4 regions of the Phytohabitans sp. LJ34 genome follow, and region 3 is predicted to be linked to each of the others. Evidence: riboswitches for the same ligand, from Rfam matches in the RefSeq annotation. Region 3 holds a riboswitch; each other region holds the start of a gene.
The links. A riboswitch is a leader RNA that binds a small molecule or an ion and turns the genes downstream of it on or off. The one in region 3 is predicted to bind cyclic di-AMP.
Positions count from the first base shown of each region.

Region 1: linked by a shared signal. The riboswitch ahead of ACTMTJ_RS00525 (coiled-coil domain-containing protein) and the one ahead of ACTMTJ_RS05860 (NlpC/P60 family protein) in region 3 are both predicted to bind cyclic di-AMP.
Region 2: linked by a shared signal. The riboswitch ahead of ACTMTJ_RS11245 (C40 family peptidase) and the one ahead of ACTMTJ_RS05860 (NlpC/P60 family protein) in region 3 are both predicted to bind cyclic di-AMP.
Region 4: linked by a shared signal. The riboswitch ahead of ACTMTJ_RS42780 (coiled-coil domain-containing protein) and the one ahead of ACTMTJ_RS05860 (NlpC/P60 family protein) in region 3 are both predicted to bind cyclic di-AMP.

Region 1 covers NZ_JBQHDG010000001.1:106,379-113,914, reverse strand. Annotated here, with positions in the region: gene ACTMTJ_RS00535 (S8 family peptidase) at 1-2,422, opposite strand, end outside; gene ACTMTJ_RS00530 (glycoside hydrolase family 10 protein) at 2,527-4,059, shown strand; cyclic di-AMP (ydaO/yuaA leader) riboswitch at 4,171-4,305, shown strand; gene ACTMTJ_RS00525 (coiled-coil domain-containing protein) at 4,310-5,344, shown strand; gene ACTMTJ_RS00520 (glycoside hydrolase family 65 protein) at 5,405-7,536, opposite strand, start outside.
Region 2 covers NZ_JBQHDG010000005.1:267,542-275,077, forward strand. Annotated here, with positions in the region: gene ACTMTJ_RS11235 (N-acetylmuramoyl-L-alanine amidase) at 1-1,887, opposite strand, end outside; gene ACTMTJ_RS11240 (LamG-like jellyroll fold domain-containing protein) at 2,017-2,736, shown strand; cyclic di-AMP (ydaO/yuaA leader) riboswitch at 2,875-3,010, shown strand; gene ACTMTJ_RS11245 (C40 family peptidase) at 3,021-3,995, shown strand; gene dcd (dCTP deaminase) at 4,322-4,903, opposite strand; gene ACTMTJ_RS11255 (pyridoxamine 5'-phosphate oxidase family protein) at 4,959-5,501, shown strand; gene ACTMTJ_RS11260 (zinc metalloprotease) at 5,443-6,327, opposite strand; tRNA gene ACTMTJ_RS11265 (tRNA-Gly) at 6,494-6,567, shown strand; gene ACTMTJ_RS11270 (nucleotide pyrophosphohydrolase) at 6,611-6,964, shown strand; gene ACTMTJ_RS11275 (phosphoribosyltransferase family protein) at 6,941-7,536, opposite strand, start outside.
Region 3 covers NZ_JBQHDG010000003.1:92,549-100,084, forward strand. Annotated here, with positions in the region: gene ACTMTJ_RS05845 (TVP38/TMEM64 family protein) at 1-100, opposite strand, end outside; gene ACTMTJ_RS05850 (type 1 glutamine amidotransferase) at 97-813, opposite strand; gene ACTMTJ_RS05855 (MurT ligase domain-containing protein) at 803-2,023, opposite strand; cyclic di-AMP (ydaO/yuaA leader) riboswitch at 2,400-2,522, shown strand; gene ACTMTJ_RS05860 (NlpC/P60 family protein) at 2,528-3,352, shown strand; gene mraZ (division/cell wall cluster transcriptional repressor MraZ) at 3,676-4,107, shown strand; partial or broken gene rsmH (16S rRNA (cytosine(1402)-N(4))-methyltransferase RsmH) at 4,298-5,251, shown strand; gene ACTMTJ_RS05875 (hypothetical protein) at 5,266-5,922, shown strand; gene ACTMTJ_RS05880 (peptidoglycan D,D-transpeptidase FtsI family protein) at 6,013-7,536, shown strand, end outside.
Region 4 covers NZ_JBQHDG010000038.1:9,536-17,071, forward strand. Annotated here, with positions in the region: gene ACTMTJ_RS42765 (hypothetical protein) at 1-929, opposite strand, end outside; gene ACTMTJ_RS42770 (glycosyltransferase family 2 protein) at 998-1,963, opposite strand; gene ACTMTJ_RS42775 (MFS transporter) at 1,976-3,082, opposite strand; gene ACTMTJ_RS42780 (coiled-coil domain-containing protein) at 3,202-4,206, opposite strand; cyclic di-AMP (ydaO/yuaA leader) riboswitch at 4,211-4,344, opposite strand; gene ACTMTJ_RS42785 (cation diffusion facilitator family transporter) at 4,462-5,433, opposite strand; gene ACTMTJ_RS42790 (SMP-30/gluconolactonase/LRE family protein) at 5,588-6,514, shown strand; gene ACTMTJ_RS42795 (HelD family protein) at 6,487-7,536, opposite strand, start outside.

The DNA of each region.
Region 1 (7,536 bases), on a different contig from region 3:
GCTTGTGGCCGGTCACGGCGTCCGGTGTGTCGAGCCGGTGGAAACGCTGGTCGATCCGGATCAGCGAGGCCGTACCGACCACGGGCAGGAAGTCGGACAGGCCGGACGGGTGCGTGTGGATCACGTCGTACAGCACGGGTCCGGCGGCGTTGAGCCCGGCCGCCGTGTACGCGCGGAACTCGCCGACGCCTGGCTGCTCCATGGGGACCGCGAACACGCTCTGCCGGCGGGCACCCTCGCCCCAGGCGTAGGCGAAGTCGTCCCAGCCGCTGCCGCGGCGGCCGCGCTGCTCGTAGAGGATGCCCAGCGCGCTGGCCTCGGTCTGCACGCCCTCGATCGCCATGCCGACCGGGCGGGCCGAGGCGGCGTCGAGCACCACCGCGGTGTCGCGGTCGACCGTGACGTCGGGGTCGCCGGTGAGCGCCATGCGCTCCCGTTCGCCGAACTCCCACACCGATCCGACCACGCTGTACCGCCCCGCCGGTACCCGGATCCGGATGGTGCCTCCGGGCGAGAGGTCGAAGCGGACCGCGTAGGCCGCGGGGTCGTCGAGGTTGACGATGGTGCCGAAGGCCGAAATATCCGAAGCGTCCGGCGGGTCGGGCAGCGTGGTCATCGTGAGCGTCAGCTCGTGACTCGGCGGCTCGACGGAGAAGGTGACCAGCGTGCCGCCGACCCTGGCCGCGTAGAAGCCGGGTGCCAGCCGCGACCTGTCGATGCTCAGGTGCGCCGAGCCGGTGGCGCCGGCCGGGATGGTCAGCACCCGCGGCGAGACCGTCGCGGCCCGGAAGGATCCGCCCCGCCGGTCCACCACGCGCACGTCCAGCGCGAGCGCGACCATCGCCTTGCCGGTGTTGGTCCAGGTCAGCGTTGTGGATGGCGATGACGCGCCGAGGTTGACCACGGACTGGCCGCCGACCACGTCGTCGAAGGCACCGACCACGTCGAGCCGGCCGGCGCCCACCTCGTACGGGTCGGCGCCGGGCAGCGGGTCGGCCGCGCCCACCAGCGCCGCCTTGAGCCGCCCGGCATCCCAGTCGGGGTGCCGCTGCACGAGCAGCGCCGCCGCGCCGGCCACATGGGGTGCGGCCATCGAGGTGCCGGAGGTGGCGGTGTACCGGTCGTCGATCACGCGGCCCATCGCGGTGCCGGCCGCGCGGGCGGCGACGATGTCGACGCCGGGCGCGACGATCTCCGGCTTGGCGGCGTTGGTGTTGATCACCGGGCCGCGGCTGGAGAAGGCGGCGAGGCGGTCGCCGCCGTCGACCGCGCCGACGGTGAGCGCGCTGGTCGCCGCGGCCGGTGCGGTGATGAGGCGGTCGGCGTACCCGTCGTTGCCCGCGGCCGCCACGAACAGCGTCCCGTGCTGCTTGGTCAACGTGTCCACGGCCTGCGACATCGGGTCGGTGCCGTCGCTCGGCTCCCAGCCGCCCAGGCTCATGTTGACCACGTCGGCGCGCGCGGCGGCCCACTCCATGCCGGCGATGACCTGGGAGTCGAAGCCGCCGCCGTCGTCGCCGAGCACCTTGCCCACGAGCAGGGTGGCGCCGGGCGCGATGCCGCTGCGCTCGCCGCGCGCACCCGCGCCGGAGCCGGCCGCGATGGACGCCACGTGGGTGCCGTGGCCGTGCCGGTCGACCGCGTCGCCGCCCTCGACCGTGAAGTCGACCTTTTCCGCGATCCGCCCGGCCAGGTCGGGGTGGTTCGGATCCACACCGGTGTCGAGCACCGCGATCTTCGCGCCCACTCCGGTGTACCCGCTGGCCCAGGCGCGCGGCGCGCCGACCTGGGTGATGTTGCGGTCGAGGGTCGCGGTGGTGGTGGCCGTGGCGCGCACCCGGCGGTCGAGGGTCGTGGTGGTGGCCGTGGCGCGCACCCGGCGGTCCAGCCACACCCGCGCGCCCGCCGCTGGCAGCGCGCTCACCAGCGCGGCACCGGACGCCTTGGGCTGCCGTCCGGCCACCGCGGCCACGCTGGGCAGGTCACGCTTGGCACGCAGGCTCGTCGCCAGCGGCGCCCGCGAGGCGGCCGCCTGCGTGCCGGGTCGCACGATCAACGGCAGTTCCTTGGTACGGGCGTCGTCGTACCCCTGGAGGATCAGCGTCGTCACGTCGAACAGGGCCTCGTCGAGCACCCCGCCGACCAGCGAGGCGACCCGGCCGGGGATCACCCGCACGTGCCCGTCGGGGCCGCAGGAGCGCTGGAGCACGCCGTCCGGTGTCGCTGGTCGCACGCTCACCACCGGGCACCCGGTCTCGCGGGTGTGCACGGTCACCACGTCACCGCTCAGCAGCGTGACCGTGTAGGTCTGACCGGCCGGCAACGGCCCAGGCTCCACAGTGGACGCGGCGGCCGGTTGCGGGACGATCGGCAGGAGCAGCGCCGCGATCGCGATCGCGATGCGTGATTTGTACCCAAACACGCCGTGCCTCCTTCGCCGCGACCAATCACCCCGTAGACGCATGGACATCCGTTGCCGGTTGCACGACATTTCGCCATCCCGGGATGTCACGGCATAGTGGTGCGGTGGACCATCGCCCCCGGGTCCAGCTAGCCGTGCTGCTGGCGGTCGCCGTGCTCGTCACTGTCGGTATCGCTCGCTGGCAGACCCGGCCAGGTGCCGCCCCCGAGCCCGCCGCCGTGACCAGCACCTGCGCCGGCCACGCGCTCACCGCCGACCGCCAACTGCGGGGCATGTGGCTGACCACCGTCAACAACACCGACTGGCCCAGCCGCCCCGGCCTACCCGAGGATCAGGTCAAGGCGGAGTACCGGGGCTGGCTCGACCTGGCACAGCGGCGCGGCCACAACGCGGTCTTCGTGCACGTGCGGCCGGCCGGCGACGCGTTCTGGCAGTCCGACTACGCACCGTGGTCGTACTACCTGACCGGGCGAAGCGACGGGCAAGGTCCGGGGTGGGACCCGATGGCCTTCATGATCGCCGAAACGCACGCCCGCAACATGGAGTTCCACGCCTGGTTCAACCCGTACAAGGCGAGCCGCTCCGGCGTCTTCGCGGAGCTGCCGCCCAACCATCCGCTGCGCGCGCACCCCGACTGGGCGGTGCCCTACCCGGCCAAGGGCAAGGGCAGCCGGCTGCACTACAACCCCGGCATCCCGGAGGCGCGCAAGTTTGTGGAGGACTCGATCCTCGACGCGGTCAACCGGTACGACATCGACGGTGTGCACTTCGACGACTTCTTCTACCCCTACCCGAAGGGGCGCGAGGACTTCAACGACGCGGCCGCGTTCAAGGCACACAGCCGGGGCATCAACAACAAGGCCGACTGGCGCCGCGACAACGTCAACCTGCTCGTCAAGGAGACCAACGAACGGATCAAAGCGGCCAAGCCGTGGGTGAAGTTCGGCATCAGCCCCTTCGGCATCTGGCGCAACGCCTCGACCGACCCGCTCGGCTCGCCCACCCGAGGACTGCAAAGCTACGACGCGATCTACGCGGACACGCGACGCTGGGTGCAGGAGCGGTGGGTCGACTACATCGTGCCGCAGCTGTACTGGCACATCGGCTTCGCGATCGCCGACTACGCCAAGCTGCTGCCCTGGTGGTCCGACCTGGTGGCCGACAGCCCGGTGCAGCTCTACGTCGGCCAGGCCGACTACCGCATCGGGCAGAAAGGCGCGTGGCGCGACCCGGGCCAGCTCGACAAGCAGCTCGCCCTCAACCGCAAGTACCGGGTCACCGGCAGCGTGCACTTCAGCGCGCGCCAGGTGAAGGCGGACCGGCTCGGGGCGGTGTCCCGGTACGCGGCCGCCCACTACGCCGAGCCGGCGCTGGTGCCGGCGATGGCACACCTGCCCGGCAAACGCCCGCCGGCCCCGGAGCTGGAGGTCGACGGTGCCCGCCTGCGTTGGGATGGCGACGCGGCAAGCTACGCGGTCTACCGGGTCGACGGTGAAGCGGCCCGACTGGTGGCCACGACCCGCGACACCACATGGACCGACACCACGAAGAGCGAGGCGCCACGCACCTACTGTGTGACCGGCCTCGATCGACTGTGGAATGAAGGAAACGCGAGTGAACCACGCGTCATCGATTAACCACACGCGGCTACCGAATCTTTTCCCTGGTCAGAGCGCTGCCTGAGTCCACTGTCGATCAGGTAAGCTCTTCGGCGGTCTGCCGCGCGGCGGCGCCCCCACGGCGTCGGCGGCACACCGCCGCCTAATCGCCCGCCCAGGGCGAGTCGGGGAACCAGGTTACTGGGGTGAATCCGCGGTCCGCGGTAGGGATCCTTCCGTCCCGAATCCGTCAGCTAACCCGGCCGGCGGCCGATGGGAGGAATCGCGTATGACGCCACCCGTACGTCGCCGGCGCTGGTCGCTGGCCGTAGCCCTGGTCGCCTCGGCGGCCGCGTTGCTTTCCGGGGTGACGCTAGGACCGCTCGGCGCGTCGGCCGCCCCGAAACCCAACCCCGGTGACGAGGGCAGCTCGCCGCTGCTGCGGGACGTGCTGTCCGAAACGAGCAAGGGATACATCGAAGCCCGCAACGCCGTCAACAAGTCGCGCGGCCGGCAGCTACAGCTCCAACTCCAGCTGAACCAGGCCCAGGAGAAGGTCAAGGCGATGGAGCCCGAGATCCAGCTCCTGGTCGCCGCCTCCTACCGCAACGGCCGCATCGGCCCGATGAGCGTGCTGCTCAACAGCTCCTCCCCCGACGAGTTCCTCCAGCGGGCGGCCACCCTCGACCTGTTCGCCGCCCGCGACAACGCACGCCTGGCCCGGCTCAACGCCGCCCTCGACCAGGCCGATCGCGCCAAGGCGGCGATTGACGCCGAGCTCAAGGAAGAGCAGAAGCAGCTCGCCATCATGGCCAAGCAGAAGTCCGAAGCGGAAAAGGCGCTCCAACTGGTCGGCGGCAAGGCGACCGGCGGCTTCGTCAGCGCCACCTCCCCGGTGGCCCGGCCCGCGCCCCGCAACAGCAACGGCGGCTTCTCCCCGCAGGGCTGCACCGCCGGCGACCCCACGACCGGCCGCTGCATCACGCCGCGCACGCTGCACATGCTCAAGGAAACCCAGCGGCTGGGCTTCGACCGCTTCGTCAGCTGCTACCGCCCCGGCGGGCCGTACGAGCATCCGAAGGGCCGCGCCTGCGACTGGTCCTCGGAAAGGAACAGCTTCGGCGGCGACGCCACCGGTGCCGCCAGGCTCTACGGCAACAACCTCGCCGCCTATTTCGTGCGCAACGCCGACCGTCTCGGCGTGATGTACGTGATCTGGTACCGCCAGTTCTGGTCCCCGGCCACCGGCTGGCGGGCCTACGGCGGCGCCGGCGGCGATCCCTCCAGCGACCATACGAACCACGTACACATCTCGATGCTCTGACCCAGGATTCGAGCTACGAAAAAGCCCCGCGCGGTGGCGCGGGGCTTCGTTTCGGTCTGCCTACTGGTCTGGCATGCGGCGGGCGGGGGCCCGGCCGAAGGGCTGGCGCGGCGGGGGGCCCACCGGTGCCAGCGCGGGGATCGCCAGGGTCAGCGGGGTGTCGCTGGTGACCGTGACGTGCTCCCCGTGGTGCAGGAGGTCGAGCTTGGCGCCGTCGCCGCCGTTGCGCAGCGAGTAGGTCACCTCGTGCGGCTGGACGGCGACCCGGAGTCGAAGGCCCCGCCACAGCAGCGAGAACTCCATGTGGTTGATCCGGCTGGGCAGCCGTGGCGCGAAGGACAGGTTGCCGCCGTGGTCGCGCATGCCGCCCAGGCCCGCCACGACGGCCAGCCAGGCGCCGGCGAGCGCGGCGATGTGCAGGCCCTCGCGGGTGTTGTTGTGGATGTCGTGCAGGTCCATGAGCGCGGCCTCGCCCAGGTAGTCGTGGGCCAGCTCCAGATGGCCCACCTCGGCCGCCATGACCGCCTGGGTGCACGTCGACAGCGACGAGTCGCGGACGGTGCGCTGCTCGTAGTAGGCGAAGTTGCGTGCCTTCTGCTCCGGGGTGAACGCGTCGCCCCGCCAGTGCATGGCGAGCACCAGGTCGGCCTGCTTGAGAACCTGCTTGCGGTACAGGTCGAAGTACGGGTAGTTGAGCAGCAGCGGGTAGCCACTGGGCGGGGTGGCCGCGAAGTCCCACTCCTGGAGCCGGGTGAACTCTTCGCACTGCTGGTGTACGCCCAGCTCCTTGTCGTACGGGACGTGCATGGCGGTGGCCGCGTCGCGCCAGGACGCTGCCTCCTCCTCGTCGACGCCGAGCCGGCGGGCCTGCTCCGGGTGGCGCAGGGCCGCGTCGGCGGCACCGACGAGGTTTTTTTGCGCCATCAGGTTGGTGTAGATGTTGTCGTTAACCACCGCGGTGTACTCGTCGGGGCCGGTGACCCCGTCGATGTGGAAGACGCCGTGCCGGTCGTGGTGACCCAGCGAGCGCCACAGCCGCGCGGTGTCGACGAGCAGCTCCAGGCCGACCTCGCGTTCGAAGTCGTGGTCGCCTGTCGCTACGACGTAGCGCTGCACGGCGTCGGCGATGTCGGCGCCGATGTGGAAGGCCGCGGTGCCGGCCGGCCAGTAGCCGGAGCACTCGTGCCCGCGCACCGTGCGCCACGGGAACGCCGCGCCCTTGAGCCCCAGCGTCTGCGCGCGCTCCCGGGCCAGGTCGAGCGTCGCGTGCCGCCATCGCAGGCCGTGGGTGACCGCCTCCGGCTGGGTGTACGTGAGCACCGGCAGCACGAACGTCTCGGTGTCCCAGAAGACGTGCCCGTCGTAGCCCGGACCGGTGAGGCCCTTGGCGGCGATCGGCCGCATCTCCGCGCGTGCGCCGGCCTGGAGCACGTGGAAGAGCGCGAAGCGCACCGCCTGCTGCACCTCGGGGTCGCCCTCGAGCCGGACGTCGGCCGCGTCCCAGAACTGGTCGAGGTACTTGCGCTGCTCGCGGACGAGCCCATCCCAGCCGGAGAACTTGGCCGAGGCGATCGCCGCGCCGACCTGGTCGCGCAGCGCCGGGAACGAGCGGCGGCTCGACCAGCCGTACGCGAGGATCTTGACGACGCGCAGCTTTTCGCCGGGCTTGAGCACGGTCGCCACCGTGGTGCGCGCGAAGTCCGGGTAGGCCTCGGTGCTGATCACCGTGCGCTCCGGCCCCTCGATCTCGTGCTCCATCGCGGCGGCCATCCGCAGCCCACTTTTCTTGGTGCGGTGGATCAGCTGCCCGCCGGCGGCGGTCGCCAGGTGCTCCTCGGCCTTGAGCGGGGCCTTGAGCACGGCGGCGACCCGGGGGTCCTTGCGGGTGGCCGGCAGCTCCTCGTTGGCGACGAGCTCGGACTGCACGATCAGGCGCAGCGGGCGGTCGTCGGCCACCTCCACCTCGTAGCAGATCGCGGCGACCGCGCGCTGCGTGAAGGAGACCAGGCGGGTGCTGTGCACGCGCACCGCCCGCCCGGCCGGCGAGACCCACTCGACCGTGCGGTCGAGCGTGCCCGCCTGGAGGTCGAGGACGCGCTGGTGGGTGCGCACCTCGCCGTATCGGACGTCGAAGGGCTCGTCGTCGACCAGCAGCCGGATGAGCTTGCCATTGGTGACGTTGACAACTGTCT
Region 2 (7,536 bases), on a different contig from region 3:
GATCTGCACGTACCTCTTGTCGCCGCGGATCACCGTCCAGTCCCCCGGTGAAGAGCCGTCGAACGTCACGGCCCGGTAGTACTCGCTGGGCAGCACGTTGCCGACGGCGTACCGCTGGCCGGCCGCGAGCGTGTACTGCAACGGTGTGATCGCCTGGTACGGCACGCCCTCCGGGTAGGCGGCCTGCTCGGGGTAGGCGCGCCCGTACACAGGGATCGTCGCCTTGCCCGCCTTGGGCGTCACCACCAGCCCGGTGGCCCACTTGGCCGCCGGCGCTGAGCCGGGGTTGTAGAACCACGCCTTCTGCCCCAGGTACCAGATCGCCGTCCAGTCGCCCTGCCGGCCGGCCACCGCGTACGTCTGCCCGGCCGACGCGCGGGCGCCGTGGTCGGAGATGTGCATCGTGGCGTTCTCGCCGCCTGGGCGCAGGCCGATGTCCTTGACCAGCGGGGCGGCCGCGTCCGGCGCGGTGTGCAGGATGACGGCCGACGAGCCGCGCGGCGGGCAGGGCACTGTGGCGCCGCCGGAGCAGCCGACGAAGGCGGGCTTGTTCGTGGCGAAGTCCGGGTCGATCGTCACGAGCCCGCTGCCCGGCCAACCTGTGGTGCGGAACGGCGCCTTCAGCAGGTCGAAATAGTGCGACCAGTTCCAGTACGGGCCTGGATCCCAGTGCATGCCGCGGACCGTCGAGGGGATCGTGCCGGGCACGTTGTCGTGGCCGATGATGTGGTTGCGGTCGAGCGGGATGCCCAACCGGAGCGCGAGGTGCCGCACCAGCTTGGCCGACGTGCGGTACATCGCCTCCGTGTACCAGGTGCCCTGCGCCGCGAAGCCCTCGTGCTCCAGCCCGATCGCCTTCGCGTTGACGTACCAGTTGCCCGCGTGCCAGCCGACGTCCTTGGCCTTGACGTGCTGCGCGATGTGCCCGTCGACCGAGCGGAGCGTGTAGTGCCAGCTCACGTACGTGGGGTCGAGCACAAGGTCGATCGACGGCTTGAAGTAGCCCTCGGTGTCGTGGATGACGATGTACTCGATCTTCTGCTGCTTCGGCCGGTTGCCCTTGTCGTGGTTGCCGTAATCGCCGCCGCCCAGGTCCTGGTACGGCGCCGGGATCCACTCGCAGGAGATGTCGGTGGGGCATTCGAGTCCGTCCGGGCGGGCCAGCTTGCGCAGGCCCAGGCGGGCCAGCCAGCCGCGGTCCGGGGCTACGTCGCGCGCCGCGAGCGTCACCCGCTGGCCGTCGTCGGTCACCCGCGTCGCGCCGGCGCTGATCGTCGCGAAGACCTCGTCGGCGAAGGCCGCCGCCGCGTCGGCACTGTCCGCGCCGGAATACCTGGCCACCGCGCCGTACCAGGCCGCCGGGTCACTCACGCTCCCCGCCGGTCCACCAATGCTTCTCTGGTACGAGGCGAGAAGCGCCGCCCCGCCGCCGATGTTCGCCGCCGGGGTGGAACGCAGCGCCTCCTCGGACGCGCCGGTGATCGCCGCCGCCCGGTCGAGCGTTTGCAGCGCCTCGGGCGCCGGAGCCGGCACGCCGCCCGAGTCGACGTTTCGGGCTTGGCGGCTGTCGTCGCCGCGCGGGTCCTCGCCGTCGTGGTCGTGGTGGTTGCCACCCGGCAGCGACGTCACGTACGCGGCGTCGGTGAGGTGCATCGGGCCGTACCCGCCGCTGGTGCTGGGCGTGCCGGCGTTGGTGTCCCAGCGGGACTCCAGGTAGGACACGGCGAGCAGGACGCTCTCCGGCACGCCGTACTCCGCCGCGGCGGCCGCGTACTCCTGCTGCCTGGTGTCCTGCGGGCTGGACGCGAGGGTGGGGACGGCCGGCACCAGGGTCGCCGCGCCGACCACCGCTGTGGTGAGGGCGATGCGCGTTGTCAGGTTGGGCATGGAGAAACCCTGGCTGGGTCGAGTGGTTGTCGTCAATAGATTCCGCCGGATCTCGTGTCTACGTAAAAAACCTTCAGGCCCCTCGGCCGGGGGATTGTCCGTCTCGCCACGAATCTCCACAATCGAGCAATGTCGCGCAAGATGCACACGACGCGCCGGCTGGCGGTTGTCCTCTTCGGGCTCGCGAGCCTGCTCCTCGCCGCCTCCGCGCGGCCGTCGGCCGACCGCGAGCCGGCACTGTCGTTGCGGTACACGTTCGACGGCTGGTGGCTCGGCCCGGTCGCGGACGTTGACGGGCGGTACCCGCTGAACCCCCGCGGCACGCTGGCCTACACGCCACACGGCGCCGGGTGGGCGGCACGCTTCCCGCCGCGGTGCGTGGCGCCCGGCTGCCCCCGCGTGATCCTCGAAGGCCTGCCCGCGCCCGAGCTCAACCCGGGCACCCGTGGCGTGCGGTTCGGTGCCTCGGTGCTGATGGCGCCGGCGGACACGGGCGACGGCGCGAACGTTGTGCAGAAAGGGTTTTCGACCGGCGGCGTCACCCAGCTCAAGCTCCAGGTCGACGGTAAGGCGGGCCAGCCGAGCTGCGTGCTGGCGAGCAAGACCACGATCTACCGGGTGGTCGCGCCGGTGACGGTGGCCGACGGGCGGTGGCACGCGCTCGCCTGCGCCCGCTCCGGTCGCCTGCTGTCGATCGCCGTGGATGGCGTGCCACGCGCTGCGGTCACAGTGCCACCGAATGTGTCCATTGTGAATTCCGAGCCACTGCGAATCGGCGGAAAGAACGTGTCCTTCGACAACGACCAGTACGCCGGCCTGCTCGACGACGTGTTCCTAACCATTGACTGAGGCCGTTTCGATACACGCGGTGCTACCAACCGGTATACGGACCGAAGGGGTTGTCCACACGGCTTGCGCGGGTGATTGGGCCGCTCCTACCCTTGGGGATCGTTGAGCCGGCGGTCGGCCTCCCAGCCTGGGAGACCACGGCTCAGCCCGCCGAGTCGGACCAAGAAACGAGCCGGGGACCCAAGCACCTCGGGGTGAATCCGCGAAAGCGGTAGGGCGCGCTCTCCCGCCCGAACCCGTCAGCTAACCCGGTAGGCGGCCAGGGAGAAGGAGTAACGGCTCCGGTGGCACGCTATGCCGCGCGTCGCACCGTAATCACCGCTCTCGTCGCTGTCGCGACCGTGCTCTCCAGTGGCACCGTGGCGCACGCCGCGCCCACGCCGGCCGAGATCGAAAAGCAGATCGACGCTGCCTGGGTCAAGCTGGAGCCGCTGGCGGAAAAGCACAACGCGACCCGGCTCGACCTCCAGGCCAAGCGCCAGAAGGCCCAGGCGCTCGCCAAGAAGATCGCGCCACTCCAGCTCCAGATCGACCTCGCGATGCAGAAGGTCGGAGAGTTCGCGGCCGAGCAGTACAAGGGCGGCAACTTCTCGGCGCTCAACGCGGTCCTCACGACGGGTTCGCCCAGCACCTTCACCAACCAGCTCGAGATCCTCGACGTCTTCGCCCGCCGCTCGCAGGCCGACATCCAGGCGGTCGTCGACCTACGCGCGAAGTACGCGGAGCAGAAGGCACCGCTCGACCAGCTCGTCGGCCAGCTCACCGAGGAAGAGGCGCAGCTGGCGGCGAAGAAGAAGCAGATCGACGGCGAGATCGCCAAGCTGGAGAAGATGCGCCTCGAGGCGTACGGCGAGGGCGGCGGCATCGGCGAGCTCCGGCCGGCACCCTGCCCCGTCGAGTACGACGGCAGCGCCGGCACCAAGGCGGCCAAGTTCGCCTGCGCGCAGATCGGCAAGGGCTACGTCTTCGGTAACGAAGGCCCCGACACGTACGACTGCTCGGGCCTCACGATGAAGGCGTGGGCGGCCGCCGGCGTCGGGCTGCCACACAACGCGGCCCGCCAGCGCGGCACGGTCGACCCCATCAGCAGCAAGAGCGACCTGAAGGTCGGCGACCTCATCTTCTACTACCCAGACCTCCACCATGTCGGCATCTACGTTGGCGGCGGCTACATCGTCGACGCGTCCAAACCCGGCGTACCGATCAGGATGCGCACGATGAACGCCGCGCCGATCAACAGCTACGGCCGACCCGGATAAGCGTTACCCACCCCCGTGGCCGCGCCAGTCGCGTGTTCCCCCGTCACGCGACCGCACCGGCCAGTAAAGGAGACGCCCTCCCATCCATCCGGGATGGGAGGGCGTTTCTTGCTTGGGCCAGATTTCCCGGGCCGCGTCAGCTGCGGACCGCCGCTCCCGCCGGAGACCGCGCAGGCCGGCGGCTCGCAGGGCGAGCCGAGATCCCCGGCCTCCGCTGCCACGTCCGCGCTGCAAGACCAACAGCGGACGGGTGAGGCCGCGGGAGCAGCGGTCTGGACCACGACGGACGTCGCGGTAGCTCACATCTTTGTCTTGAAGTGGATCTTTTAGGTGGTCGTCGGCCAGGTGCGCCAGTTTTTCCAGGCCCGGCTCGGTGTGGGGCCGCGCTGGCCCTGGTAGCGGGAGCCGTAGACGGTCGAGCCGTAGGGGTGCTCGGCTGGCGACGAGAGCCGGAAGATGCAGAGCTGGCCGATCTTCATGCCCGGCCAGAGCGTGATCGGCAGGTTGGCCACATTGGACAGCTCGAGCGTGACGTGGCCACTGAAGCCCGGGTCGATGAAGCCGGCCGTCGAGTGCGTGAGCAGCCCCAGGCGACCCAGGCTCGACTTGCCCTCCAGGCGGCCGGCGAGCTGGTCGCCGAGGGAGATGACCTCCAGCGTGGAGGCCAGCACGAACTCACCCGGGTGCAGCACGAACGGCTGGCCCGGCGGCACCTCGACCTGCGAGGTCAGCTCGTCCTGCTGCACCGACGGGTCGATGTGCGTGTACAGGTGGTTGTTGAACACGCGGAAGAGCCGGTCGAGCCGCACGTCGATGCTCGAGGGCTGGACCAGCGCCGGCTCGAAGGGATCGAGCGCGAGGCCGCCCGCCTTGATCTCGGTCACGAGGTCACGGTCGGAGAGCAGCATCAACACACCATAGGGGACTACCTGCCTCGAACATATGTTCGATAGGATGTTGGGCATGGCATCCTGGTCCGACTTTAGTGCCGACGAGCCCCGCCTGTCGGAGGCGATCCGCGCCCTCATGCTGCAATACGGTCCCGGCCTGGGCTACCTGGCGACCGTGCGCGCCGACGGCGGCCCGCGGGTCCACCCGGTCTCGCCGGTCATCACGGACGACGGGCTGTATTGCTTCGTGGTCGACTCGCCCAAGCGGCGCGACCTGGAGCGCGACGGGCGATACGCGCTGCACTCGTTCCCACCGGAAGACAGCGACGACGAGGCCTATCTGGCCGGCCGGGCCACGGTGGTCACCGACCGCGCCAAGGTCGCCCGCCTGGCCGGCCACCTGCGGGCGGCGCCACAGGTCGATTGGCAGCTGTTCGAGTTCACGGTCGACGTCGCGATGCTGGCCCGCCACGGGCGCAATGGCGCCACCCCCTTCGCGGTCGAGCCGCCGGCCCGCCCCGCGGTGCAGGTGTGGCTCGACCCGTCGGCCGCCCCCACTACGGCGCGCGAAACGCGTCCCAGCCCGCGAGCATGCGAGATGCCTGCCCCGGCGTAAATTCGAGCATGCACGCGTCCGTGCTGTAGTCCATGTAGTTGTGGATCGGGTCCAAGCCCGGGTCCGCCGTGCACGTGTCCCGGCCCTCGGGGCAGCCACTCGCCTGCGACGCCTCGGCGGGCGTGTCGTTGACGAGGTCGCCGTCTTCGGTGCAGCCGTTTTGGAACGTGTGGAAGAGGTTGAGCCAGTGCCCGACCTCGTGCACGGCCGTGTCGCCCTCGTTGTAGGGCAGTGACGTCCCGCCCGGCAGTGACTCGCTGTGGACGACGACCCCGTCGCTGGGGTCGAGCGCCGGCTGGGGGTAGGTTGCCCAGCCGAGGAGGCTGTCGCTGAGGTCGCCGAGGTAGAGGTTGAGCGTCTCCATGCCACCGACACGGAGCGCCGTCTTCATGGCACGCTCGGCGGCGGATTCGTAGACGATGGGGTACCAGGCCGGGTTGACCACTCTGTCTACTTCGACGAGCTCAAACGCGAACTCGGTCGCCGTCGCATAGGCCCGGTTGAGCACGTCGATCTGCGCGGTGACCATCTCGTCGGGGATGTTGCCGCCTTCTCGGGTGCTGTCTCCCGAGATGACGTGGACGATGACCGGGATCGTGACGGTGGCCGTCGTCCGCGGCCCACCCTTAGCGGCGAGGGCCTGCTGAGTCAGCCGCTCACGCTCGCGGACCTGGTCGGCGGTGAGGTGGTTGGGGTCGCGGGTCGCGGTGGTGGCCTTGGCGGGCGTTAGGCAGGTCGCGCCGGCGCTCGCGGTGATGAGTGGCATCGGCCCGCCCACGACAGCCAGGGCCGCGACGATGGCTCCGGCCGCACGCCAAGCCCGCATCGCAAGCCCTCCCCGGGTTCGCCTGTCAAGGTACGGCGAACCTACCTCGCATCGATGTTCTTGAAAATAGGGAAATTCGGATTGGCACGCCTTTGGGAGGCTTCGGCCTGGGGTCGGTGAGGTGCGTGCGCCGCGGTCGTGTGACCAGGTACAGTGGTCTCCGCTCGCGGGTGTAGTTCAATGGCAGAACATCAGCTTCCCAAGCTGACAGTGCGGGTTCGATTCCCGTCACCCGCTCCAACTTCCGCCTCGTCGCCGCCTGTCGCGGGGTTTACTCGTCACCATGGACGACCGCCTGAGCGACTTCCAGCGTGAAGTGCGTGCCTTCACCGACGCCCGTGACTGGCACCGGTTTCATACGCCGAAGAACCTTGCCATGGCCCTTGCCGGCGAGGTGGGTGAGCTGCTCGCCGAGCTCCAGTGGCTGACGCCCGAGGAGTCCGCTCGGGTGATGGGCGACCCGGACGCCGGCGGCAGGGTGGCGGCCGAGATGGGCGACGTAGTGATCTACCTGGTGCGGTTGGCGGATGTGCTCGGCATCGACCTCGTCGATGTCGCCCGGGCCAAGCTGGCCGACTCCGCCAGGCGCTACCCGGTGGGCTGGCAGCCGGCGTCAGTCCGGGGCGAGGTCGTCTGAGGTCAGCAGTGACCTGATGCTCAGGTCGGCGGTCACCTCGCCGCCGCAGTCGGCGACCACCGTGGCGCATCCCACGGGCACCGCGCCGAGCGTGCGAGCGACGTCGTAAAGCGCCCTCACCTGGGCGCCTGTCGTGACCCAGTCGTCGACCACCAGTACGCGGTCGGCGGGGCTGATCAGCCGGCTGCGCACACCCAGGCCCAAGGTGCGGCCGCGGTAGTCGACCGCCGTCCGGGCCCAGGTCATGGGCTCGGCGATCTGGCGGTCGGCGCCTTCCTTGTGACCGGCGGCGAAGCCGACGCCCAGCGCCGTTGCCACCAGCGGGCCCAGCAGGTATCCGGTGACTTCCGGTGAGACCACGACCGTCGGGCGCGACGAGCGGAACAGGTCGGCGAGGGCTGGGCCGAGCGCGGAGATGATCTCGGGGTCGCGCCACCAGCCGGACATGTCGCTGACCAGGTGGGTGCTCTCCGGACCGGGGTCGATCCACCTGAAGGCGTGGATCAAGCGTTTCCTGAGGTCATCCACAGGAACTATCTTCCGCCTTTGGACAACCGACCCACATACCCTCA
Region 3 (7,536 bases):
AGCGGGCCACCGACCGCTGCCGCAGGCGGGGCGCCAGCGCACGCAGGCGGGGGGCCGACGCTCGCAGGCGGGGGGCCAGCGCCCGCAGGCGGGCGATCACGAGGCCGCCGTCGCGGCCATGCGCTCCGCGCGGAGGCGGTCTGACCACGTGTCGTCGAGTGGGGGGAGCGAGTCGTAGCCGGTGGCCCAGCGCAGCAGCAGGTCGGCGATGGCCGGGTTGCGGGAGAGGGCGGGCCCGTGGGAGTACGTGCCGAGGAGCTTGCCGCGCCACGCGCCCTCGGTCGCGCCGTCGTTGCCGATGCCGGTGGTGACCCGGGCCAGCGGGGATACGCCGGCGCCAAGGTGGGTGCGGCCGCCGTGGTTTTCGAAGCCGGTCAGCGGAGGCAGGCCGAGCCGCGGGTCGATCGGGCCGCCGAGCTCGCCGACCGCGCGGGTGGGGCCCCGGTCGGAGTGGAAGTCGAGCAGGTTGAGGCCGGGGTACTGGGTGCCCTTGGCGAAGAACGAGCCGCCGAGCAGCTGGTAGCCGGCGCAGACCGCGAACACCACCGAGCCCTGCGCCACGGCGCGGTGCAGGCCGCCGTCGCCGATCAGCCGCTGGGCGGCGAGGGCCTGCGGGCCGTCTTCGCCGCCGCCGAGCAGGTAGATGTCGGCGGTGGTGGGCAGCGGCTGGTCGGAGCGCACCTCCAGCGTCTGCACCGGCAGCCCGCGCAGCGCGGCTCGGCGGGCGAGGATGAGCAGGTTGCCCCGGTCGCCGTACGTGGACAGCAGGTCGGGGTAGATCCAGACGATGCGGATGGTGCTGTCAGAGGACACGGTCGAGCTCCGCTCGGATGTCTTGGAACGCGGTGTAGTTGGCGATCACTTCCAGCCGGCCGGGCGGCACGAGCCGCACCGCCTCGCCGAAGGTACGTACGTGCTGGAACCGCACGTCGTTCACCTCGAGGCGTACCGCCAGGTCGTACGCACGGTCACCGGTGATGAGCACCTGGCGGCCGCGCAGCGGGCTGAAGTCGACGTCGAACAGCCACGACGTGTCGAGCCCGTCGGGGTCGCGCGCGTTGATCGAGAGCAGTGTCGGCGCGTTATCGGCCATGTCGAACGCCTCCAGCCAGCTCGCCGGGTTTTTGGCGAGCAGCAGCCGGATGTTGCGGCCGTCGCGGACCACCTGGGCGTACCGGCCGGCGACCGAGGCGACCGTGGAGAGGCGGGAGACCGCGTCGGTCGGGCGGACGCCGAACTGGGCCGCCACGGCGAGCGCGGTGGCCGCGTTGCCGAGGTTGACCCGGCCGGGGAGCTGGAGCGAGATCTTGTGCCAGGCGCCGCGCGGGTCGACCACGCCCTCGTCCTCGACCACCCACTGCGGCACCGGCCGGCGCAGCGAGCAGCCGGTGCACCACCACTGGTCGGCCTGGCGCTCGATCGGCGAGCCGCACTCGGGGCAAACCCATGAGTCGTCATGCCACCGCTGGCCGGCGCTAAACCACGTGACGGCGGGAGAACCGGCGGCGGCCCACACGACCATCGGGTCGTCGGCGTTGGCCACCACGTGCACGCCGGGGTGCTCGGCAAGCGCGGTGCGCCACATCTGGGCCATCATCGCGACCTCTTTGGCCCGGTCGAGCTGGTCACGGGAGAGGTTGAGCAGTGCCACCACGCGCGGCTCGGTGGCGACCAGCACCCTGGGCAGGTAGTGCTCGTCGACCTCCAGCACCGCGTACGGCGTCTGGCCGGCCTTGGCGAGCGCGGAGGTGTGGCCGGTCGGCATGTTGGCGCCGAACCCGTTTGTCGCGACCGGCCCGAGCACGCCCACGGCGGCCGCGGCGAGGCGGGTCGTGGTGGTCTTGCCGTTGGTGCCGGAGATCAGGGCGATCGCGCGCCCCGCGGCGAGGTGGGCGAGGAGGTCTGGGTCGATCTTGAGGCCGATCCAGCCGCCGATCACCGAACCGTCGCCGCGCCCAGCCGCTCGCGACAGGGCGGCCGCCGTGCGGGAGACCGAGCTGGCGACCTTCGCCCGCAGGGGCATCTTGCCGTCCGTCACGGAGGCGAGGTTACCAACGCAGTCTGGATCTCCACTCGACCGTCGGGAAACCGTCCGTCGCGCGCGATGTGTGTGGCGATACTCACCGTGAGCGATCAACGAAGCGTGAGTCCGAGTTCGACAGAGTGTCGCGACATTTAGGACAGTGGCCTTAACGACCGCTCATATTCTTGCGTGCCAAACTCGCTCCGTAAGATTCTCGTCACAGCGTGTGGAGAACGGCATCCGCTACAAACGTTGAGCCGGGTCGTTCACCCGGCCGCGCCGCCGAGACACGCCGAGCCCTGCCCGCTCGTCCGGTGCGGACCTTGGAGCCACACAACGGCATAGCGGGCGGGGACGGGGGACCCAGGATCTGCGGTCCCGACCCACGCCGGGGAGACCCGGCCGGGCTGAGGCCTTGGGGTGAAGCCGCCACGGCGGCCGGGCAATCCTTCCCGCCCGAACCCGACAGCTCACCTCGCAGGCGTGCCGGAGGGAACACATACCGTGCACGAACTCCGTTCGGGCCGGCACAGGCTGCCCGCGAAAAGGCGGGCCGGCCGGCTCGCGCTCGCCGTCGGGCTCTGCGTGTGCGCCGGCCAGCTGCTGGCCGGTCCCGCGCTCGCCGAAGCCGCGCCCGTGTCGACCACCACCGTCGCCGCCGCGCAGGCGGCCGCGTCGGTCACTCCACACGTGACGATCAAGCCGAACACCGCCCGCCTGCCGTGGGGCAACACGCTGGTGCTCACTGCCACGATCACCGACCCGAGCACCCGCAAGGCGGTCTGGGGCGGCACCGTCCAGTTCCAGGTGTGGAAGGGCGGGAAGTGGGTCAGCACCGGCACCCGTCCGGTCTACTCCACCGGCAAGTCGATCCTCTCCATCAAGCCGTACGAGAGCCGCATGTACCGGGCCGTCTACAGCGGACGTGGCTCGTACAAGGGGACGGTCACCGGCCGGACCTCGGTCGCGGTGATCGCCAGCCGGGCCAAGGTGCTCGCCGAAGCGCGCAAGCACATCGGCAAGCCGTACAAGTTCGGCGCCGTAGGACCCTCGGCTTTCGACTGCTCGGGCTTCACCAAGTACGTGTACAAGAAGGCCGCCGGGCGGGTGCTCCCGCACAAGGCGAACGACCAGCAGCGCTCGGGCACCGGCGTGGCGAAGAACAAGGCGCTCCCCGGCGACCTGATCGTGATCCGCTCCGGCTCGTACGGCACCCACGTCGGCATCTACGCCGGCGGCGGCTACATGTACGACTCGCCGCGCGCCGGTGTGCGGGTCGGCAAGCACAAGATCTGGTCGAGCAACTACGTGGTGCGCCGGCTCGCCTAGTCGCTCCACTTCCCTCCCCGGCACCGATACATCACCCCATCCCCCCAACGATCCAGGGCAAGCCCATCCGGGTTTGCCCTGGATCGTCTCTGGGGTCGGTTGCCCCCTCCGGCCTGTCGCCATCCGGACCCTCCACCGCCCTCCACCGCATTTGACGTGCGGTTTTGTCAAGGGGGTCACCCGAGCAACGCTGCGATTCCGGTTGCGAGTGGAGGGAAGTGGAGTACAGTGGGGCGCAGTGGCAGGGTTACTCACCGGAGGGACCCGCCGGCCCCGGGGGACAGCGGCTCCGCGAAAGCCGCCAGAGGCGAGGGGGTGGGCCGATGTTTCTCGGCACCCACACCCCGCGCCTGGACGAAAAGGGCCGGTTGATCCTTCCGGCGAAGTTTCGCGACGAGCTGGCGGGAGGTGTCGTGATCACAAAAGGGCAGGAGCGCTGCCTCTACGTCTTCCCAGCACCCGAGTTCCAGCGGATCGCGGGCCAGCTACGCGAGACGCCGATGACACACAAGGCGGCTCGGGCCTACAGCCGGGTGTTCTTCGCGAGCGCCCACGACGAGGTGCCCGACAAGCAGGGCCGGGTGACGATCCCGGGCCACCTGCGGGAGTACGCCGGGTTGAGCCGCGAACTCGTCGTGATCGGTGCGAGCAGCCGGGTGGAGATCTGGGACAAGCAAGCGTGGGACACCTATCTCTCCGAGAGCGAAGACGACTTCGCGGGCATCGAGGAGGGGGTGCTGCCCGGAGGACTCTAAGGGCTGGCAGACGCCGTACTGCGAGATCTCCAGCCGCTCCTGCACCTGACGTCTCTTCCCCGATGTCAGGCGCGTCCCGGCCTCCCCGCGAAGGAGGCTCACGGAAGAGCGGATGGGGATCTGGCAGTACGGCGCACGGTTCTTCGGGCACCGGGCGCATGGGCACACGGGCGGGTCACTGGGGGTCGAGATGGGGGAGCTGCGCGGCACGCACGTGCCGGTGCTGCTGGAGCGGTGCCTCGCGCTGCTCGCGCCCGCGCTCGACCGGGGTGACCGTACGACCGTGCACGTGGACGCCACCCTCGGGCTCGGCGGCCACGCGGAGGCGGTGCTCCGGGCGCATCCCCGGACCGTCCTGATCGGACTCGACCGGGACACCGAGGCGCTCGCGCACGCGCGGGCCCGGCTGGAGCCGTTCCGCGGGCGCGCGCACCTCGTGCACGCGGTCTACGACGAGCTGCCGCGGGTGCTCGACCTGCTCGACTACGAGCGGGTCGACGGGGTGCTCTTCGACCTCGGGGTGTCGTCCCTCCAGCTCGACGCGCCCGACCGCGGGTTCGCCTACGCGCAGGACGCGCCGCTGGACATGCGCATGGACCAGACCCGCGGCCGGACGGCCGAGGAGGTCGTCAACGAGTACGAGGCGCCCGAGCTGATCAGGGTGCTGCGGGTGTACGGCGAGGAGAAGTTCGCCGCACGGATCGCCGCGGCGATCGTGCGCGAGCGGGCGAAGGCGCCCATCACCTCGTCGGCACGGCTGGCCGCGCTGGTGCGGGACGCGATACCCGCGGCGGCGAGGCGCACCGGGGGGCACCCCGCCAAGAGAACGTTCCAAGCACTTCGCATCGAGGTAAACGGCGAGCTGGCCGCGCTGGAAAGGGCGCTGCCGTTCGCGCTCGACGCCCTCGCGCCGGGTGGCCGCGCGGTGGTCCTGTCCTACCACTCGCTGGAGGACCGGATCGCCAAGCGGGCGCTCGCCGCGCGGGCACGGAGCACCGGGCCGGTCGACCTGCCGGTCGAGCTGCCCGGCACCGGGCCGACGCTGCGGCTGCTCAGCCGCGGCGCCGAGCCACCGAGCGAGGAGGAGGTCGCGGCAAACCCGCGCGCCGCATCAGTGCGGCTGCGGGCCGCGGCCCGGATCGAAGAGGGGGAGGGGACATGAACGCCATCGGGAGCAGCAGGATCAAGACGACAGGAGCACCGCGGTCGGGGGGCCGGACCGCGGAGCGGGAACACCGGACGGTCGGCAACACCGCGCTGAAGACCGAGCCGATCGACACCGCGCGGGATTCCGCGGCGCCGGGGGGCGCACCGCGGGAGCGCAAGGTCGTGCCGTGGCTGCGGGTCGCGCCGCCGCTGCCGGTGGCGGTGCCGCGGGCACCGTTCATCGCGCTGATCCTGGTCGTCGTGGTCGGCGGCGTGCTGGGCATCCTCGTGGTCAACACGAAGATCAACGAGAACGCCTTCCGGCTGAGCGAGCTGCGCGAGCAGCAGTCCGCGCTCGACGTGCAGGAGCAGCAGCTCAAGCAGGAGATCGCGCGGGCCGAGGACCCGGGCAACCTCACCGCCCAGGCCCTCCGGCTGGGTCTCGTGCAGGGCACCCCGGTGCAGATCCGGCTGCCCGACGGCCGGGTGACCGGCATGATGACGCCCGCCACGCAGGCGCCGTCGATCACCAGCCAGCAGGGCACCGGCACCGGCACCGGCGAGCAGGCGGGTGGCACGGGCACCGGCCAGCAGGGCACCGGCGACCAGGCGGGCGGCACGGGTAACACCCAGCAGGGGACCGGCACCAACCAGCAGCCGACGGAGTAGGTCAGGATGCCGCAGCGGCCTTCGGGGTCTTCCGGGTCTGGTCCACGCGGAGCGGGCACGCGACGCGAGGACCAGACCCCAGGTGAGACAGTGCCGCGCCGGGGCAGCGACGAGCCCCGGCGCGGTTCCGCCCGTGGCACGGACGCCACGCGGCGGGGTGGAAAGCCCGACGACTCCGCGCGAGCGGAGCGAGCGTCGACCGGCGAAGCACCGGCGGAGCGCGGCTTCGGGATCTCCGAGGCGCGGGCGTACACGCCGCGCGGCCGCACGATGCGGGAGCGGACGCCGCGCACCGGGCGGACCGCCGATCCCTTCCGGCCGGCGCTGCAAGTGGTCGAGGGCGGCAAGCCGCGCAACGCCCGCCGCGCGCCTGGGGAGGAGCCCAAGCGGGCGGAGGCGCCACAGACTCCTCCGAGGGCCACGAAGAAAGCCGCCCCCTCGTCGGTACCCGGACCTCGAAAGCGCACGACGGCGGCGAAGGCGTCCGCGGCGGCGAAAAAGGCAGCGGCGCCGCGGAAGAGGGCGCCCGCGCGGCCGCGGCGCCCGCCGCGGCTGATGGACCAGCGGCGGCGGCTGCGCCTGGGCACGGTGCTGGCGCTCACGGTCTTCGCCACGATCGGGATCCGGATCGTGACACTCCAGTTCACCGAGTCGCCGGCCTTCGCGGCGAAGGGTCTGGAGACGCGGCTGGACCGGGTCGTCCTGCCCGCGCCGCGCGGCGCCATCTACGACCGGGGCGGTGCCGTGCTCGCGCAGAGCGTCGAGGCTCGCTATGTGGCGGTCGACCCGGAGCTCGCCACCGACCTGCCGAAGACGGCCGCCGCGCTCGAGCCGCTCATCGCCGTACCCAAGTCGGTGTTGATGACCAAGATGGCCAAGCGCAAGCAGCCCGGCGGTGGCCCGTCCCGCTTCGAGTACCTGGCGCGTGGTGTCTCCATCGCCGACGGCCGGCGGGTCGAGGCGCTCAACCTGCCAGGGATCATCGTCGACCGCGACGAGCAGCGCCAGGTGCCCGGCCAGGACCTCGCGGCCAGCATCATCGGCTTCACCAGCCAGGACCTCAACGGCCTGGAAGGGCTGGAGGCACGCTACGACGAGCTGCTGCGCGGTGTCGACGGCAAGCGGGTCTTCGAGGTGGGACAGGGCGCGCTCGACGCGGAGATCCCGGGCGGCTACAACCAGGAGACCAAGGCCCAGCCGGGCAGCTCGCTCCAGCTGACCATCGACCGCGACCTCCAGTACATGGTGCAGCGGACGCTTTTCGCCCGGATGCAGGAGGCGAAGGCGTACGTCGGCGCGGCGGTCGTGCTCGACGTGCGCAGCGGCGAGGTGCTGGCGCAGGCCAGCTACCCGACGTACGACGCCGCCCAGCCGCTGAAGAGCAAGCCCGAGGACCGCGAGGACACCGCGACGAGCTTCGTGGTCGACCCCGGCTCGGTGCACAAGGCGATCACCATCAGCGCCGCGCTGCAAGAGGGCGCGGTCAAGCCGACCGACACGTTCATGGTGGGGCCGAACGTGATCAAGGGCGACCAGCGCTTCAAGGACTCGCACACCAACTGGACGCCCCGGCGGATGAGCATCCCGGGCATCCTCGCGTACTCCTCCAACGTC
Region 4 (7,536 bases), on a different contig from region 3:
AAGAGCCCCGCGAGCACGCACGCCCCGCGGGAGGAGTCGCCGCGGACGATCGACGCGAGCACGCCGATCAACGGGATCAGCAGCACCCAGCTGTACGTCATCGACGGGCTGCCCCACACGATGAACGTCGCCTGCGTGCCGAAGAGCTGCCGCACGCCGTTTTCGTAGCCGAACTCGCCGATCGTGAACATCAGCACCGCGGCGCCCACGCCCACGTACGGCCGCTGGCTGACCCGCCACCCCACCACCGCGACGAGCACGACGGCGAGCGCGCACAGCGCCGGCACCGCGAGCCGCAGGAAGACGGTCGGCAGGTCGACGCCGCTGACCAGCGACGCCGCGCCCATGTGCGCGAAGCCGAACCAGTGGTAGTGCAGCGGCTCGCCGGCCACCTGCGGCACGTCGAGCGGCGCCTGGTGCGTGGCCGCGCCGGCGAGCGACATCTGGAACGACAGGTCGATGTACTGCGCCTGCTCCTCCGAGGTGGGCAGGATCGGGTTGCGGCTCAGGAACGACTGCCACAGGTAGGCCGTGAAGCCGGCGATCACACCGGTCACCGCCCACGCCCACCCGGCCGGGACCGGCGTGTAGCCGCGCACCACCCAGTGCCGCCGCAGCGCCGGCACCGCGAGGAACGGCCCGATCACGGCCGCCGGCCACACCCACAGCCACCGCTCGGCGCCCACCGACACGAACACGAACCAGGCCGCGAGCTCCAGCACCAGCCCGACCACCGCACCCACCGCGAGGTCTTCGACAAGCGTGTGCGGCGTGCGGCGCAGCGCCCGGTAGACGAGCGTGCCGGGCAGCACCACGGCCAACGCCGCGTAGGCGGTGTATCGCAACACATCCAGGACCGGCGTCCCAGTCACCAGCAACGCGCCGGCCACCACCGCGAAGGCCACCACCGCCGGGGTCCATCGCCGCACATTCTCTGGTACGAAAGGAGTCCGTTTCGCCTCGCCGGCGCTCTCCGCCGAGCGGCTCTCGGTAGCGGTCACCTCAGACTATCCACGATGGACTCTGCTTCGTCGGTGTCGGCCACGACCGAGTAGGCCGGCCGGCCCTGCACGGCGGTGTAGATGCGGGCCACGTACTCGCCGAGCAGGCCCAGGCACAGCAGCTGCACTGCGCCGAGGAAGAGGACCGCCACGTAGAGGGAGGGCCAGCCGCTGACGGTGGCGCCGTTGAAGTACGCGATCAGCGCGATGACCACCAGGATCCCGCAGAGCACCACGCCGGCCAGCCCCAGCCAGGTGGCCACCCGCAGCGGTGCGGCGGAGAAGCTCGTGACGCTGTCGGCGGCGAGCGCGATCATGCGGGACAGCGGGTACTTGGTGCGCCCGGCGGCCCGCTCCGCCCGCTCGAACGGCACCTCGCCGCTCGGGAAGCCGAGCCAGGGCACCACGAGCCGCAGCACCGGCGCCCGCTCCGGCAGCTCGCGCAGCGCCTCCACCGCGGCCCGGCTGAGCAGCCGGAAGTCGCCGGCGTGGGCGGGCACGTCGTTGCCGACGATGCGGCGCATCAGGCGGTAGTAGACGCCCGCGGTCCACCGTTTGAAGGTGGTGTCCGCCTGGCGGTTGGCGCGTATCCCGTACACGATGTCGAGGTTTTGACCCCGCGCGAGCCGTAGCATCTCGACGATGGTCTCGGGCGGGTCCTGGAGGTCGGCGTCGATGGTCGCGACGTAGCCGCCGCGGGCCCGCATGAGGCCGGCGAGCAGCGCCGGCTGGTGGCCGCTGTTGCGCCGCAGGCGCAGCACGCGCAGCTGGGGCCACTGCCGCCGGGCTGCGAGCAGGGCCACGGGGGTGCGGTCGGTGCTCCCGTCGTCGACGGCCACCACCTCGTAGGGCTCGCCGAGCGCGTCGAGCACCCCGCGCAACCGGGCCACGAGCAGCGGCAGTACGGACTCTTCGTTGTACATCGGGATGACCACGGAGAGTGCCGGCTCGGACGCGACCACGCCCGCACGGTATCAGGACGAACTGGATGCCGCGGGTAGCCACCGACGGGTCAGGCCGCCCGAAAGGACGAGGGGCACGCCCACCATTGCGAGCAGCACCGGCACGGAGAGGACGGCCGACCCGAGCGCGAATCCGGCGTACACGGCGAGCGCCACGATCTCCTGCCCGAACCCCGCCACCGAAAGCACTGTCGCCCGCGCCGGGCCGGCGATCGCGTCCTGGATCCGCGCCTCGGTGAGGATGTCGAAGAGCTCGAGGGCGGCGAAGCCGAGCGCGACCGCGACCATGCCGGCCGGGTGTCCCGCGGTGGCGCCGGCCGCGAGCAGCACCCCGCCGACCGCCACGATCGCCGCCAACCGGGCCGCCGAGAGGTGCGCCCACCGCTCGGCCAGCGCGCTCGCGACCGCCATCGCGGCGACGGGCAGCACGAAGAGCAGCGGTACGAACGCGGTGGCCGCGCCCATCTCGCGGGCGAGGATCGGCAGGTACTCGTCGATCGCGCCCATGCCGGTGACCACCGCGTAGAGCAGGACCGCCCGGCTCACGGTCCGGTTGGCGCGCACCTCGGCGAGACCTGCTCGCAGCGTCTTGGCGTAGCTGCCGCCGGTTTCCTCCACCCGCGACGCCTCGGGGAAGGACAGCGCGACCGGCACGACGGCCAGGCTGACGAGGATGCTGGCCAGGCCGACCAGCGGGTACCCGCCGAGCAGGAACGCCGGCGTGGCGAGCACCATCGCGGCCAGCTCCGCCACGAGAGCGGTGGTTTGCGCCAGCCCGGCCGTGCGCACGTAGCGGTCGGTGGCGTCCGCGGCGGCGAGCTCGTCGTAGACGAGCGCCTCCACGCTGCCGGAGGTCATCGCGGTCGACGCGCCCCACAGCACGAACCCGGCGGCGAAGGCGGCGTACGAGGGGAAGAACGTCCACAGTGCGAAGCCGATGGCCCGGAGGACGGCGGCGATCGCGACAAGCCGGCGGCGCGAGTACGCGTCCGCCAACGCTCCGGACGGTATCTCCAGCGTGAAGCCGACGACCGACCAGATCACGAACAGCGAGGAGATCTGCCCCGTGCCGAGCCCGGCGTCGGCGAAGAGCAGCGCGTAGACCGGGTAGAGGAGCACGCCCTCGGTGCAGGCGCGCAGGGCGCAGAGGCGCCAGGCGGTGCTACGTCATGCGGGATGGCGCGTGGGCTCGACCATGGGGCAACCGTGTCACCCCCTGGTCGAGCCCGTCAACGCACTTACTCGACGACCGATAGATGCACGTGGTTGGTGTGCAGCTCGCTGGGGCCGCAACAGCCGCTGTACGACTTCCAACCACTGCTGGGCAGCCAGATCTGTTTGAACCAGATCACGTAGAGCACGCCCAGCCGGCTCGCGTTCTTGATGAAGAAGTTGGACAGGTTGTTGCCGTACGTCTTCGCCGAACCGGACGCCGTGCCGCCGAAGACGTCGCCCGAGTCGACGCCCCAGTCGCAGGCCCGACCCTTCGGGTGCTCACCCGACCCGCCGCTGCGGTAGCAGGAGACGAAGATCTTGAAGCCGGCTCCCTTGGCCTGCTGCACCGCGTGCCACAGGCGGGGCGTGATGCACCCGTTGCCGGAGGTCGGGTCGGGGCTGATCGAGCAGCCGGACCCACCGGAGAACCCGGACGCGTTGGCGGCGCTGCCACTCCCGCTGGGACCGCTGGCGTTCTCGCCGCCGCCGGCGTTCTTCAACGCGGTCTCCGCCTGCTTCTTGCGGGCGGCCATGATCTGCACCTGCTTCTGCTGCTCGCGGATCTCGTTGTCGATCGCGAGCTTGGCGCGGGTCACCTCGTCTTTGGTGTCGAGCAGGTCGCGGAGCTTCTTGTCTTCGGTGGCGGCCACCGTGTCGAGCGCCGCGGCCCGGTCGACGAAGCCCTCCGGCGAGGTGCTGTTGAGCATCGCGGAGATCGGGCCGAGCCGGCCCCGGCGGTAGGCCGCGTTGGCCACCTCGCCGATCACGGCCGTTTTGGTGACCAGGTCACGCTCCAATTGGGCCAGTTGGGTGGTCAGCTCCCGCTGGCGCTTCTTGGACGTGTCCAGAGTCTTCTGCGCGGCGACGAAGCCCTTGCTCGCCGCGTCGAGCTGCTCGCGCAGGGTAGCGGTGCCGCCCTCGTCGTCGTTGGGTGCGGCGGTCGCCGGCCCCGCTGGTAAGCCGATCAGCGCGAACGCCGCGGTGACAAGCACCGCGACGAGGCCGACCCGGCTGCGGGCATGACCCATCAACCATCCTTCCAGTCAGCCGCCTACCGAGTTAGCTGACGGGTTCGGGACGGAAGTCTCCCTACCGCTGTCGCGGATTCACCCCAGTGGATCGGTGGTTCCCCGGCTCGCCCGAGGGCGACTCGGCGGCGGCCAACACCGGCGCCGGGGGGCGCCGCCGGGCGTTGACCGGAGCCGAGAATAGCGGCTTTCCATTGATGTGCCCACTGTTGTACCGATGGTGACGAATCAAGTACGCCCTGCTCAGGGGCGCTTTCACCACGTCGTGGGGTGGCAGTCGCCGGGTCGCGGCTCGACCTGGAGGGTGGCGTGCCCGATCTCGAAGTCGTCGTGCAGCGCCTCCCGTGCCGCGACCAACACCGGCCCCACCTGCGCGGACTCCTCCAGCGTGAGGTGCGCGGAAGCGACGTCCATGCCCGACGTCAGCGTCCACACATGCAGGTCGTGCACGTCGCACACACCGGGCACGGCGGCGAGGCGCCGCTGCACCGCGGTCACGTCGAGGTGTTCCGGCGCGGCCTGCACCAGGATGCGTACGGCCGCCCGGGCCAGCCGCCACGTGCGCGGGAGGATGAACAGGCCGACGGCCACCGCGATGATCGGGTCGGCGTACGCCCAGCCGGTCAGCCCGATCACGGCCGCGGCGACGATCACACCCACCGAGCCGAGCAGGTCGCCGAGCACCTCCAGGTAGGCGCCGCGCACGTTGATGCTCTCCCGCGCGCCCGAACGCAGCAGCCCGAACGCCACAAGGTTGGCGACGAGGCCGGCGACCGCCACGACGAGCATCGGGCCGGCGGGCACGTCGGGCGGGTCGCCGAAGCGGCGCACGGCCTCGACCAGCACGTAGATCGCCACGCCGAAGAGCAGGACGGCGTTGGCGAGAGCGGCGAGGACCTCCAGGCGATACAGCCCGAATGTGCGCTGTGGGTCGCCGGCCGCCTTGGACGCCCCTCTGCCGGCCCGCGCCGCGTCCGTGGCGCCGTCGCGGGTGGGCGCCGCGGCGGCGGACGCAGCCCAGATCGCCGCGAGCGCCATGCCGATGCCGAGCACGTCGGTGAACATGTGGCCGGCGTCGGAGAGCAGGGCCAGCGAGCCGGTGAGCAGGGCGGCCACCGCCTCGATCACCATGAAGACCGCGAGCAGGGCGAACGCGGCCCAGAGCCGCCCGCGGTGGCGCTCCCCCGCGCGTGCGACGTCCGCTCCGTGATCGTGTCCGGCTCCCATGGGCCAAGAATATATGCTGACATTGCTATGTATGCAAAAATGGCACTGGCAATCAGTGTCATCGGGCGTTCTCATAATTGAGCGTTCAACGTCGAACCGATGGGTAAAGACGTACGTGAATTCTGATGTGGACCGATCACAGGGAGTACCCATCGTGCTGACCAGACGAGCCCTGATCACCTCATCCGCCGCCGCGGCCCTCACCGCGGCCACAGTCACCGTCCCGGGCGCGGCCAGCGCCCACGGCTCCGGCCACCGGCTCTTCCCTGACTCCTTCCCGCTGCCGAACGCGTTCCAGCCCGAGGGCATCGCGATCGGGCGGGCGCCGTTCGCGTACTTCGGCTCGCTCGCCAACGGCGACATCTACCGCGCCAACCTGGCCACCGGCCGCGGGAAGATCATCTCCGCCGGCCCCGGCACCCCGTCGGTAGGCCTCAAGATCGACGACCGTGGGCGGCTCTTCGTCGCCGGCGGTGCGGCTGGCAACGGCCGCGTGGTCGACACGCACAGCGGCCGCATCCTGGCGTCGTGGACGTTCGCGACCGCACCCACCTTCGTCAACGACGTGGTGCTCACCCCCAAGGGCGCGTTCTTCACCGACTCCAACCAGCCGTTCCTCTACAAGGTGCCGCTGAGCCTGCGCGGCGAGCCGGTCAAGCTCCCGCTCACCGGTGACCTCGTCTACCAGACCGGCTTCAACGTCAACGGCATCGCCCGCACGCCCGACGGGCGCGGCCTGCTGGTCGTGCAGTCCAACACCGCCACGCTCTTCCGGGTCGACCCGGACACCGGCGTGACCAGGGCCGTCGACCTCGGCGGCTACGCGCTGACCAACGGCGACGGCCTGCTGACCATCGGCCGCACGCTCTACGTGGTGCAAAACCGCCTCAACCAGGTCGCCGTATTCGCGCTCGACAAGCGTGGCCTCAGCGGCCGGCTCACCGGCACGCGCACCAACCCCAACTTCGACGTGCCCACCACCGTGGCGGCCTTCGGCGACCGGCTCTACCTGCCGAACGCCCGCTTCGGCGTGACCGTGACCCCCGACACCACCTACAGCGCCAACGTCGTCAAGCGCTGAGTGGCTCGGGAGAGGGCGACATAGAGCGTCCGTGCGCCGGCGTCGGTCCTTATCTCTTCGGGTGAGATGAGGACCACGCCGTCGTACTCCATGCCCTTGGCCTGAAGGCTCGTGACCACCTGGAGGCGGTCGGTGGGCAGGCCGGCCAGCCAGCCGGCGACCTCGTCGCGGCGGGGCACCGGCGTGATCACGCCGACCGTCCCCTCCACGTCCGCGAGCAGCCGCTCCGCGGCCTCGCGGGTCGCGCCCGGCAGGGCCGCCGCGGACACCGTCAGCTCCTCCGGTGGTACCCCCGTCGAGCGCACCGCCCGCGGCAGCGCGATGTCCGGCGAGACCTCGCGGATCACCTTGGCCGCCACCGCGAAGATCTCCGCCGAGTTGCGGTAGTTGGTGGTGAGGGTGAACTCGTGCCGGCGCCGCCCGCCCAGCGCCTTGTCGCGGGACCGGGACAGCTCGCCCGGGTCACCGGTCCAGGCGGTCTGCGCGGGATCGCCGACCACGGTCCAGGACGCGAGCCGCCCGCGCCGCCCCAGCATCCGCCACTGCATCGGCGAGACGTCCTGCGACTCGTCGACCACCACGTGCGCGTACTCGCGGTAGTCGTCCGGCCGGCGCACCGCGGCCGCGCGGGCGGCGCGCTGCCGGTCGGCGTACGTGCTCACCTCGCGCACCCCGTCGACCACGTGGAACGGGTCGCGCTGGCGCTTGGCCGGCTGCGGCGGGCGGCCGAGCATCTCGTCGAGCTCGTCGAGCAGCGCCACGTCCGCGACCGTGGGGTCACCCGGGGTGAAGGCGCCGCGGAGCAGCCCCCCCTCCGCGGTGGTGAGGATCCCTCCCGTGTACGCGCGGAGCCGCGCCGGGTCGGCCAGCCAGGCGAGCACGTGCCGGGGCGCCAGCCGGGGCCACCACGCCTTGATGAAGTCGCGGAAGTCGGTGCGCTCGGCCAGCTCGTCTTCGAAGTCGACCTGCGCGGGCAGGCCGCCGATCTTATGGCGCTGGGCCTGCGCCCACAGCGCGTCGAA